Regions from separate parts of the Rhizobium sp. P1_E1 genome, predicted to be linked through region 1. Evidence: riboswitches for the same ligand, from Rfam matches in the RefSeq annotation. Region 1 holds a riboswitch; the other holds the start of a gene.
What was found. A riboswitch is a leader RNA that binds a small molecule or an ion and turns the genes downstream of it on or off. The one in region 1 is predicted to bind S-adenosylmethionine.
Positions count from the first base shown of each region.

Region 2: linked by a shared signal. The riboswitch ahead of metA (homoserine O-acetyltransferase MetA) and the one ahead of AC1D1Z_RS04630 (O-succinylhomoserine sulfhydrylase) in region 1 are both predicted to bind S-adenosylmethionine.

Region 1 is NZ_JBFUAY010000006.1:89,357-94,118, reverse strand. Features, by position in the region: gene AC1D1Z_RS04640 (Hsp33 family molecular chaperone) at 12-1,004, shown strand; gene apaG (Co2+/Mg2+ efflux protein ApaG) at 1,033-1,425, opposite strand; gene AC1D1Z_RS04630 (O-succinylhomoserine sulfhydrylase) at 1,668-2,852, opposite strand; SAM riboswitch at 2,895-2,973, opposite strand; gene AC1D1Z_RS04625 (2'-deoxycytidine 5'-triphosphate deaminase) at 3,047-4,141, shown strand; tRNA gene AC1D1Z_RS04620 (tRNA-Gly) at 4,201-4,274, shown strand; gene AC1D1Z_RS04615 (hypothetical protein) at 4,301-4,579, opposite strand.
Region 2 is NZ_JBFUAY010000100.1:3,007-7,768, forward strand. Features, by position in the region: gene AC1D1Z_RS25080 (aldose epimerase family protein) at 1-667, opposite strand, end outside; gene metA (homoserine O-acetyltransferase MetA) at 894-1,817, opposite strand; SAM riboswitch at 1,865-1,942, opposite strand; gene AC1D1Z_RS25090 (ABC transporter ATP-binding protein/permease) at 2,055-3,944, shown strand; gene AC1D1Z_RS25095 (hypothetical protein) at 4,016-4,645, opposite strand.

The DNA of each region.
Region 1 (4,762 bases):
GAGTGAAAGCCATGGCAGAAGCTGCAGCCGCCCTCGGCCAGTTTGATTTCGCCGGCGATGACCATGTCGTCCCCTTCCAGGTGGAGGGGCTGGATGTGCGCGGCCGCGCCGTCCAGCTCGGCCCGATGCTCGATGCGATCCTCGAGCGCCATCATTATCCCGCACCCGTTGCCCGGCTGCTTGCCGAAGTCGTCGTGCTGACGGTGTTGCTCGGCACCTCGCTGAAGTTCGACGGCAAGTTCACGGTGCAGACCAAGGGCGATGGCCCGGTCGATCTCCTCGTCGCCGATTTCTCGACGCCGGAAAATGTCCGCGCCTATGCCCGTTTCGATCAGGCGCTGCTCAACAAGGCGATCGAGTCTGGTGAAACCGAGCCGGAGCAACTGCTTGGCAAGGGCGTGCTCGCCTTCACCATCGACCAGGGCAAGTTCAGCCAGCCTTACCAGGGCATCGTCGCGCTCGACGGCACTACGCTCGAAGAAATTGCCGGCGTCTATTTCCGCCAGTCGGAGCAGATCCCGACGCGCGTCCGCCTTGCCGCCGCTGAACTCTTCGATCGTGACGATGCCGGCAAGCCGCGCCATCGCTGGCGGGCAGGCGGCCTCGTCGCCCAGTTCCTGCCGGAAGCGCCGGAGCGCATGCGCCAGCCGGATCTCCACGGCGGCGACGGCGACACCGGCAACCGCCCGCATGGCGAGGACGATGCCTGGGTCGAAGCCCGTTCGCTAGTCGAGACCATCGACGCCGATGAACTCACCGACCCGCTTGTCGGTACCGAACGGCTGCTGTTTCGCCTGTTCCACGAGCGCGGCGTGCGCGTCTATGAACCGCGCGCCGTCTTTGATCGCTGCAGCTGCTCGCGCGACAAGATCAAGGGTGTGCTGAAGGGTTTTTCGGCCGAAGAGATCGAAGCCAGCCAGGAAGATGGCGAGATCGCCGTCACCTGCGAATTCTGCTCGACCACCTACCGCTTCGAGCCGGCCGAGCTTCAGCCGGCCGAATAGTTCTGAAAAGAGGCGGTGCGCTATCGCCTCAGTTAAGCACGCGCAGCAGCCCGGGGGAATCCAGCGAGAAGGCGGGGATGTCGACATCGAACATCTCGCCTTCATCCGTTTCCATTTGGTAATGGCCGAACATCAGCCCTGAGGGCGTGTCGAGCGGGCAGCCGGAGGAGTATTCGTAGGTGTCGCCGGGGCTGAGCCGCGGCTGCTCGCCGACGACGCCGGGACCGGTGACCTCGTCCACCTGTCCGTTCTGGTCGGTGATGTTCCAGTAACGGTTGACCAGGCGAACGGCGATGCCGGAATTGTTGCTGATAACAATCCGGTAACCCCAGACATAACGATCGTCGTCCGGATCGGATTGCTCCTCCAGATAGAACGGTTCGACTACAACTTCGATGTCTCTTGTGAGGGCGCGATACATGCCTTGCACCTTAGTCAAGATATGTTACCCGTATCTTATAAGAGGCCCTGTCCGTCAAGAAACGGAACAATTATCATCGCTGAAACGGCTATGGTTCGAAGGGTTTTCGATCGTTAAGCCTAATTGTCAGTGTTAATTCCGGTTCGGAACGCCGCGGCGGGCAAACTTGTTCCCCCGGCCTCACTTTGTGAGATCCGGCACGGCCGAACCCCAAATGAGGTCCGGCCGCCTTTATCCCTAGGTCAGGCCGAAACCTTGGCAAGCGCCCGCGCGAAATCCTCGATCAGGTCGTCGGTATCCTCGATGCCGGCCGAAAGGCGGACCGTACCAGGCGAGATGCCGAGTTCGGCGCGCGCCTCTTCCGTCAGGTTCTTGTGCGTCGTCGTCGCCGGATGGGTGATCAGGCTCTTGCTGTCGCCGAGATTGTTGGAGATTTTGACGATCTCAAGCGCGTTCTGCAGCGCGAAGGCCGCATCCTTGCCGCCCTTCAGCTCGAAGGCGACCAGCGTCGAGCCGCCGGTCATCTGCTTGGCGATGATATCGGCCTGCGGATGGTCCTTGCGGCCGGGATAGATCACCTTGGCGATCTTGCCTTGCTCGGCCAGGAAATCGGCGATCTTCGCCGCATTCTCGGTCTGCTGGCGCACGCGCAGCGGCAGCGTCTCGATGCCCTTCAGCAAAGTCCAGGCGTTGAACGGCGACATCGCCGGGCCGGTATGGCGGAAATAGTCGTGCAGGTTCTCGTCGATCCATTCCTTGTCGGAAAGGACAACGCCGCCGAGGCAGCGGCCCTGGCCGTCAATATGCTTGGTGGCGGAATAGACGACGATATGGGCGCCGAGCTCCAAGGGCTTCTGGAAGAGCGGTGTCGCAAAGACGTTGTCGACGACGACCTTGGCGCCGATCTGGTTGGCGAGCTTGGCGACGCCTGCGATATCGATCACTTCGAGCGTCGGGTTGGTCGGGCTTTCCAGGAAGAACACCTTGGTCTTCGCCGTGATCGCCTTTTCCCAGTTCGCAAGATCCCGGCCGTCGATCAGCGTGCAATCGATGCCGTATTTCGGCGCCAGCGTCTCGACGACCCAGCGGCAGGAGCCGAAGAGGGCACGTGCAGCGACGATATGATCGCCGGCCTTCAGCTGGCAAAGGATCGCCGCGGTGACGGCGGCCATGCCGGAAGCGGTGGCGCGGGCGTCTTCGGCGCCTTCGAGCATGCACATGCGCTTTTCGAACATGTCATTGGTCGGGCTGCCGTAGCGGGCGTAAATGAAGCCCTCCGTCTCGCCCTTGAAGCGGGCTTCGGCTGCCTCCGACGTCTCGTAGACGAACCCTTGCGTGAGATAGATTGCCTCGGACGTCTCGCCATATTGCGAACGCAGCGTGCCGCCGTGGACGAGTTGGGTTGCCGGGCGCCAGGTCTTGCTCATGCCATCACCTTCACATAACAAAAAAACCGGTCGCAAAAGCAGACCGGTTTCAACCCGGTCTTTTTAGCCACTTGTTTAACGTGGCTGCAAGCCGACCGGCCAAATCACCACGGGATAATTCTGCAATACTGCTGTTAGCTGCTTGCGTCAATTCCCCGAGTTTGGTTTTGTCGGCGGCAAATGATGGATGAGGCATGATGGCTCGTGAAACGGGAATTCTGGCGGATCGCGCGATCTCCGCGCTGTTCGAAACGGAGCGTCTGATCTCCGAACGGGAGCTGGACCGTGACCAGATCCAGCCGGCAAGTCTCGACCTGCGCTTGGGCGCCAAGGCGTTTCGCGTGCGCGCCAGCTTCATGCCCGGCCCCTCGCATCTGGTGTCCGACAAGCTCGACCGGCTGAGCCTGCATGTGATCGATCTCTCCGAGGGGGCGGTGCTCGAAACCGGCTGCGTCTATATCGTGCCGCTGATGGAGAGCCTGGCGCTGCCGGCCGACATGTCGGCCTCGGCCAATCCGAAGAGCTCGACCGGGCGCCTCGATATCTTCACCCGCGTCATCACCGATTACGCCCAGGAGTTCGACAAGATTCCATCAGGCTATGCCGGCCCGCTCTATCTCGAAATCAGCCCACGCACCTTCCCGATCGTCGTGCGCCGCGGCTCGCGCCTGTCGCAGATCCGTTTTCGCGTCGGCCAGGCTCTGCTCGGCGAGCCGGAACTGTTGAAGCTGCATGAAAGCGAGACGCTGGTCGCCAGTAAGCTGCCCAACGTTTCCGGCGGCGGCATCGCGCTGTCGATCGACCTCGCCGGAGACAAGGAAGGCCTGATCGGCTATCGCGGCAAGCATCACACCGCCGTCGTCGATGTCGACAAGAAGGCCCAGCACGACATCTATGATTTCTGGGAGCCGCTCTACAGCCGTGGCCGCAACGAACTGATCCTCGATCCGGACGAGTTCTATATCCTCGTCTCGCGCGAGGCCGTGCACGTGCCGCCGGATTATGCCGCCGAAATGACCCCCTTCGATCCGCTGGTCGGCGAATTCCGCGTCCATTATGCCGGCTTCTTCGATCCGGGCTTCGGCCATGCGCCTGCCGGCGGGCGCGGCAGCCGCGCCGTGCTCGAAGTGCGCAGCCACGAAGTGCCCTTCATCCTCGAAGACGGCCAGATCGTCGGCCGCCTCGTCTACGAACACATGCAGGAAAAGCCCGCCAGCCTCTACGGCTCCGGCCTCGGCTCCAACTATCAGGCCCAGGGCCTCAAGCTCTCGAAGCACTTCCGCATCTGAGCCTTCCCGGCGGCCGCGACTTGACAGCGGCCCCCATCTGTTGGAAATCTCGCTTCATCGCGGGTGTAGCTCAATGGCAGAGCAGCAGCTTCCCAAGCTGAATACGAGGGTTCGATTCCCTTCACCCGCTCCAGCTCCCGCAAACTATACCTGATGCGCCTAATCCCCGAAAAACCGGATCGGCTTGTACCGACGATGCGCGATGATCAGGCTTCTGTCGGGCTGGATGATGTAGGTTTCCTCCACCTGCTGGCCGTACTGGTCGATAAAATCATGCGGAAAGGCGGAACCAACCGGTGATTTGGTGAGCTTGGTACGGGGCTGGCCGCTATAGGTGATGCTTCCCGGTATGGGTTCGAGGCCGGGGCCGCCATAGGTGACGGTGCTGCATCCGGCGAGAACGAGCGTGCCGATGAGGCCGATGATTGCAGGTTTCATGTCCATCCCTCCGAATGCCGTGAACAGTATCACTCTACGCCTTGCCGGAGAGGGTTCACGACACGAATGCCCATGCCGCTCTTCAACCCTTCGGGAAGCGTCGCCGGGGACGCTGTGATCGAGTGGCCGACGGCCACCTATTGATATTAGGGTGACAATCCCGTTCCACCAGTGGTGCACCGA
Region 2 (4,762 bases), on a different contig from region 1:
GGAAATCGAATTCGGTGCCCTCGACGGAACGGATCTCGCCGGTTGGCACCTGCTTCTCATCGGTCGGCAGATAATGATCGGCGGCAATCATGATATCGTGGCCAAGCGCATCGTCGCGACCGTCGAGATTGAAATAGGCGTGCTGGCAGACATTGGCGAGCGTCGGCTGGTCGCTGGTCGATTCGTAGGTGATCGACAGTTCACCGTTGCCATGCACCCAGAAAGTCGCCTGGATGGTGCAATTGCCGGGATAGCCGGCGCGGCCATCGGGATCGACGATCTTCAGCACCACGCGGTCGACGTCATGCTCGACGATCGTCCAGTTGCGTTTGGCGATATTGTCGCTGCCGCCATGCAGATGCGTCACGCCGTTTTCATTCAGTTCGAGCTGATAGTCCTTGTCGTCAATCGTAAACCTGCCGCCGCCGACGCGGTTGGCGCAGCGGCCGGGTGTCGCGCCGAAATAGGATGAATAGAGGGGGTAGCTGTCGAAATCGTCGAAGCCGAGCTGCAGCGGCGCGTCATGTCCCTCGAGGCGCAGATCCTGGATGACTGCGCCCCAGCTTATGATCTTGGCCGTCAGCCCACCGCCCTTGATCACGACGCGATAGACGGTCTCGCCCGCCTTCGTCTGCCCGATAACGTCCCGCTCCAACTTATCCGACATGATCGACCGTCCATTCTATCTCTGCTGCAAATTCTCAATTCGGAATCGATTTGAGGAATTTGAAGCGATTCAAACTGTGCATTGCACGTCCGATGAAGACGCGCGGTTTGGTAGGTTTCGGGACAGGAACCTGCCCGCATTTGCTTCAATCCGCAACCGGCGGATCGGAAAGAAAATGCCGCAGCGATGAGGCGGCGGCACCGGCTCGAGGGGCGATCGGCAACGGTCAGAGGTCCGTGCCGATCTCTTCCACATCAAAAGGCGTCGTCTGGTAGATTTCGTTGATCCAGTTGCCGAACAGGAGATGCGCATGGCTGCGCCAGCGGTTCTGCGGCGCAAGCGCCGGATCATTATGCGGGAAGTAATTGTGCGGCATCTTGATCGGCACGCCGGCATCGACGTCGCGAAAATACTCGTCGGAAAGCGAAGTGGAATCATATTCGACATGGTTGAACATGTAGAGCCGCCGGCCCTTCTTCTCGTGCACGAGACACACGCCCATCTCGGCTGATTCCATCAGGATCTCCAGGTTTTCGGATTTCTCGATATCGGCGCGGCGCACTTCGGTCCAGCGCGACACCGGCACCTCGAAATTGTCGGAAAAGCCGTTGAGATAGATCGACGAAGGCTTCAGGTTGCGGTGGCGGTAAACCCCGAAGGCCTTCTCTTTGAGCTCGTATTTCGGAACGCCGTGGAAATGATAGATCGCCGCCATCGCGCCCCAGCAGACGTTCATCGTCGAATGGACATTCGTTTCCGTCCAGTCGAGAATCTGCTGCATCTCCGCCCAATAGGTGACGTCCTCATAGGGCAAAAGCTCGATTGGCGCCCCGGTGATGATGAAGCCGTCGAACTTGCGATGTTTTACCTCCTCCCAGGTCTGGTAGAAGGCAAGCAAATGATCTTCTGACGTATTCTTCGCCTTGTGGCCGCCGATACGGATGAGCGACAGTTCCACCTGCAGCGGCGAGGCGCCGACGAGACGCGCCATCTGCAATTCGGTCTTGATCTTGTTCGGCATGAGGTTGAGCAGCCCGATTTGCAACGGTCGGATATCCTGACGGATCGCCAACGTCTCGGTCATCACCCGCACACCTTCCTGAACCAGGGTTTCGAAGGCGGGCAGCGTATCGGGGATCTTGATGGGCATTGCGGTCACTCGATCAAAAACAAAAACCGGCGGCGAAAAAAATCGCTACCGGTCCGCACGCGGCCCTTTAGCGATTTTTTTAACGTGGCTGCAAGCCGGCCGGCCAAATCACCACGGAGCGCTTTAATTAGACCCAGTCGGGTCGCGAATCAACTGTCGACTGCAGTCAAGTGACCTCTGCCGCATCATCACAGTTTAATGAATGATAGAATCTGTTGATAGACCCGTAACGCCACCATGTTATTTATAGGGGCATGGGCGATTTGGAAAAGCGTAATGGCAGATAAGATTGAGGGGAGGCCGGGCATCCGAAGGCAGGATAGGGTAGGGTATGATTTCAGCCTGACATATCGCCTCGGCGTCATGTTCTCAGCATTCTGGAATTCGGAAGTGCGTGGCAGGGTGCTGTTTCTGGCGACCGTGCTGATCCTCGTTATCCTGGCGACGTCCTACGGCCAGGTCATATTGAACGAGTGGAATGCGCCCTTCTATGACTCGCTGGAGCGCCGCGACCTCGGCGAATTCTTCCACCAACTCGAAATCTTCGCGATGATCGCCGGCACGCTGCTGCTGCTCAACGTGCTGCAGGCCTGGCTGAACCAGATGACGGCGCTCTATATGCGTGAAGGCCTGTCACGCGATCTCGTCGACCAGTGGCTGAGGCGCAAGCGGGCGCTGCGGCTTGCCTCCAGCGGCCTGATCGGCGTCAATCCGGACCAGCGTCTGCACGAGGATTCCCGCAACCTTGCCGAAAGCACGACAGGGCTCGTTCTCGGCCTGCTGCAGTCGACCATCCTCCTGGTGAGCTTCATCGGCGTGCTCTGGGAGCTTTCGAGCGGCTTCATCTTCCGCATCAGCGGCCACAGCTTCTCCATTCCGGGCTACATGGTCTGGGCGGCGATTTTCTATGCCGCTTCCGCCTCGGTGCTGAGCCAGGTCGTCGGCCGCAAGCTGGTCAAGCTCAATGCCGACCGTTTTTCGAAAGAAGCCGAGCTTCGCTTCACGCTGATGCATGCCAATGAGAACATGCCGGCGATCACCGTTGCCCGCGGCGAGGAGAACGAGCGCCGACGTATCAACACCGACATCAGCTCGGTACTGACAGTCGTCAAGCGGCTCGCCATGGCCAATACCAATCTCACCTGGGTTTCGGCCGGCTACGGCTGGCTGGTAATCGTCATCCCGATCATCGTTGCCGCCCCAGCTTATTTCTCCGGCGGCCTCACCCTCGGCCAGCTGATGATGTCGGTCGGCGCCTTCAACCAGGTCAACACGGCGCTGCGCTGGTATGTCTCCAATTTCGGCCCGATCGCCGAGTGGCGCGCCACGCTGATGCGCGTCACCGATTTCCGCCAGGCGCTGCTCGACATGGACGAGGACTTCGACCTGAAGGACAGTATCGCCTATGAAAACGCCGCGCCCGACACGCTGACGTTGAAGGATGTGGTGATCGTCGCCAAAGTCGGCGAAGATATCGAGGAATGCGGCGGTTTCCGACTGCGTGAAACCAATGTCGTGATCAAGGCCGGCGAAAGGATCATGATCAACGGCGATCACAGCGTCAACCGCAAGCTGCTGTTCCAGGCGATGGCCGGCCTCTGGCCGTGCGGTAGTGGCACGATGGGCCTGCCGCCAATCGACGACATGCTCTTCGTTCCGCAGGTTGCCTATGTTCCCGGCGGCACGCTGCGCGAGGCGCTGGCCTTTCCCGAACGTCCCGAAGCCTACGAGAAAGCCGCCGTCGAGGCGGCCCTCGACAAGGTTGGCCTGCATTCGCTGATCGCAAGGCTCGATACCCGCGCCCGCTGGGACAAGCTGCTCGACGGCGACCAGCAGAAAGCGATCGGATTTGCCCGCCTCCTGCTCGTGCGCCCGCGCTGGATCATCTTCGACGAAGTGCTGGAAGGCATGGAGCCGGAACTGCAGGAAACAATGGCCAACCTGCTCGTCTCCATGCCCGAAAGCGGCATGATCTATATCGGCCGCTCCGAGGCCTATCTCGAGGCGCTGAAGCCGCGCGTGCTGCATCTGCAAGCGCTGCCGTCAATTTCCGAGGAGCCGCCTGTCGCCCAGACCGGCGCCAGCGCCAGTGCGGGCGCTGCCGCCGTGCCCGCGCCGGCGCTTTAATACATGCCGCCCAAAAGTGTGGAGCTGTTTTGGGATGACGGCCTGCATAAGGTAAGGATTTGAGCCGCTGGTCACATCGGCGGCGTGATGCCGTTGAGGCCGACGGCGATCTGGCTGGCCGAGATGCTGCCGTCCGCCGCCTTTTCGCCGGTGACGACGACGCCGGCGCCGGGCTTCAGATCATCCTTGGTCGCAGGCGCCAACGTCACGATCGGCGTGCCATCGGCAATCGCGATCGTCTTTTCCTTGCCCTGATAAGTCAGCGTGATCGTGTGGCCGTCCACGGATTTGACGGCGTTGCTGACGGTCGCATTGGTCATCTGGCTGTTCGGCTGCGCATCCCAGGGACGGTTGCCCTCGCCGGTTCCCTTCATCGACGCCGGAAAGATCAGCACCTCGATCGCCCCGTCCGGGCCCGTGCCCTTCGGAAGTGAAGCGACGCCGACGAAATCGCCGGGCTTGATATCCTCGACCGAGGCTTTCTTGATGCCGCCGACCTTCCAGCCGGATTTCAGCGCGATCGTCGCATCGCTGCCCTCGCGCGTCTTGACGACGAGCGTATCGCCGCTGAGGCTTTCGATGGCGCCGCGAACACGAATGCGCTGGGCATCCTGCGCCTGCGCGGCTTGCGACAGGGCAAGGGTCACGAGGCTACCGGCGACAAACGCCGTGAAAATTCCGGAATAGGGCTTGCGAGACATCTGACTTTTCCTTGTCGCCATTGCGATCGGCAATATCCCCGGCTGCCGGACGGCACCTTATGCCGCAGGACGACACACTGACGAATCAAGGAAAAGTGAGCCTTCAGCCTCGAGAAA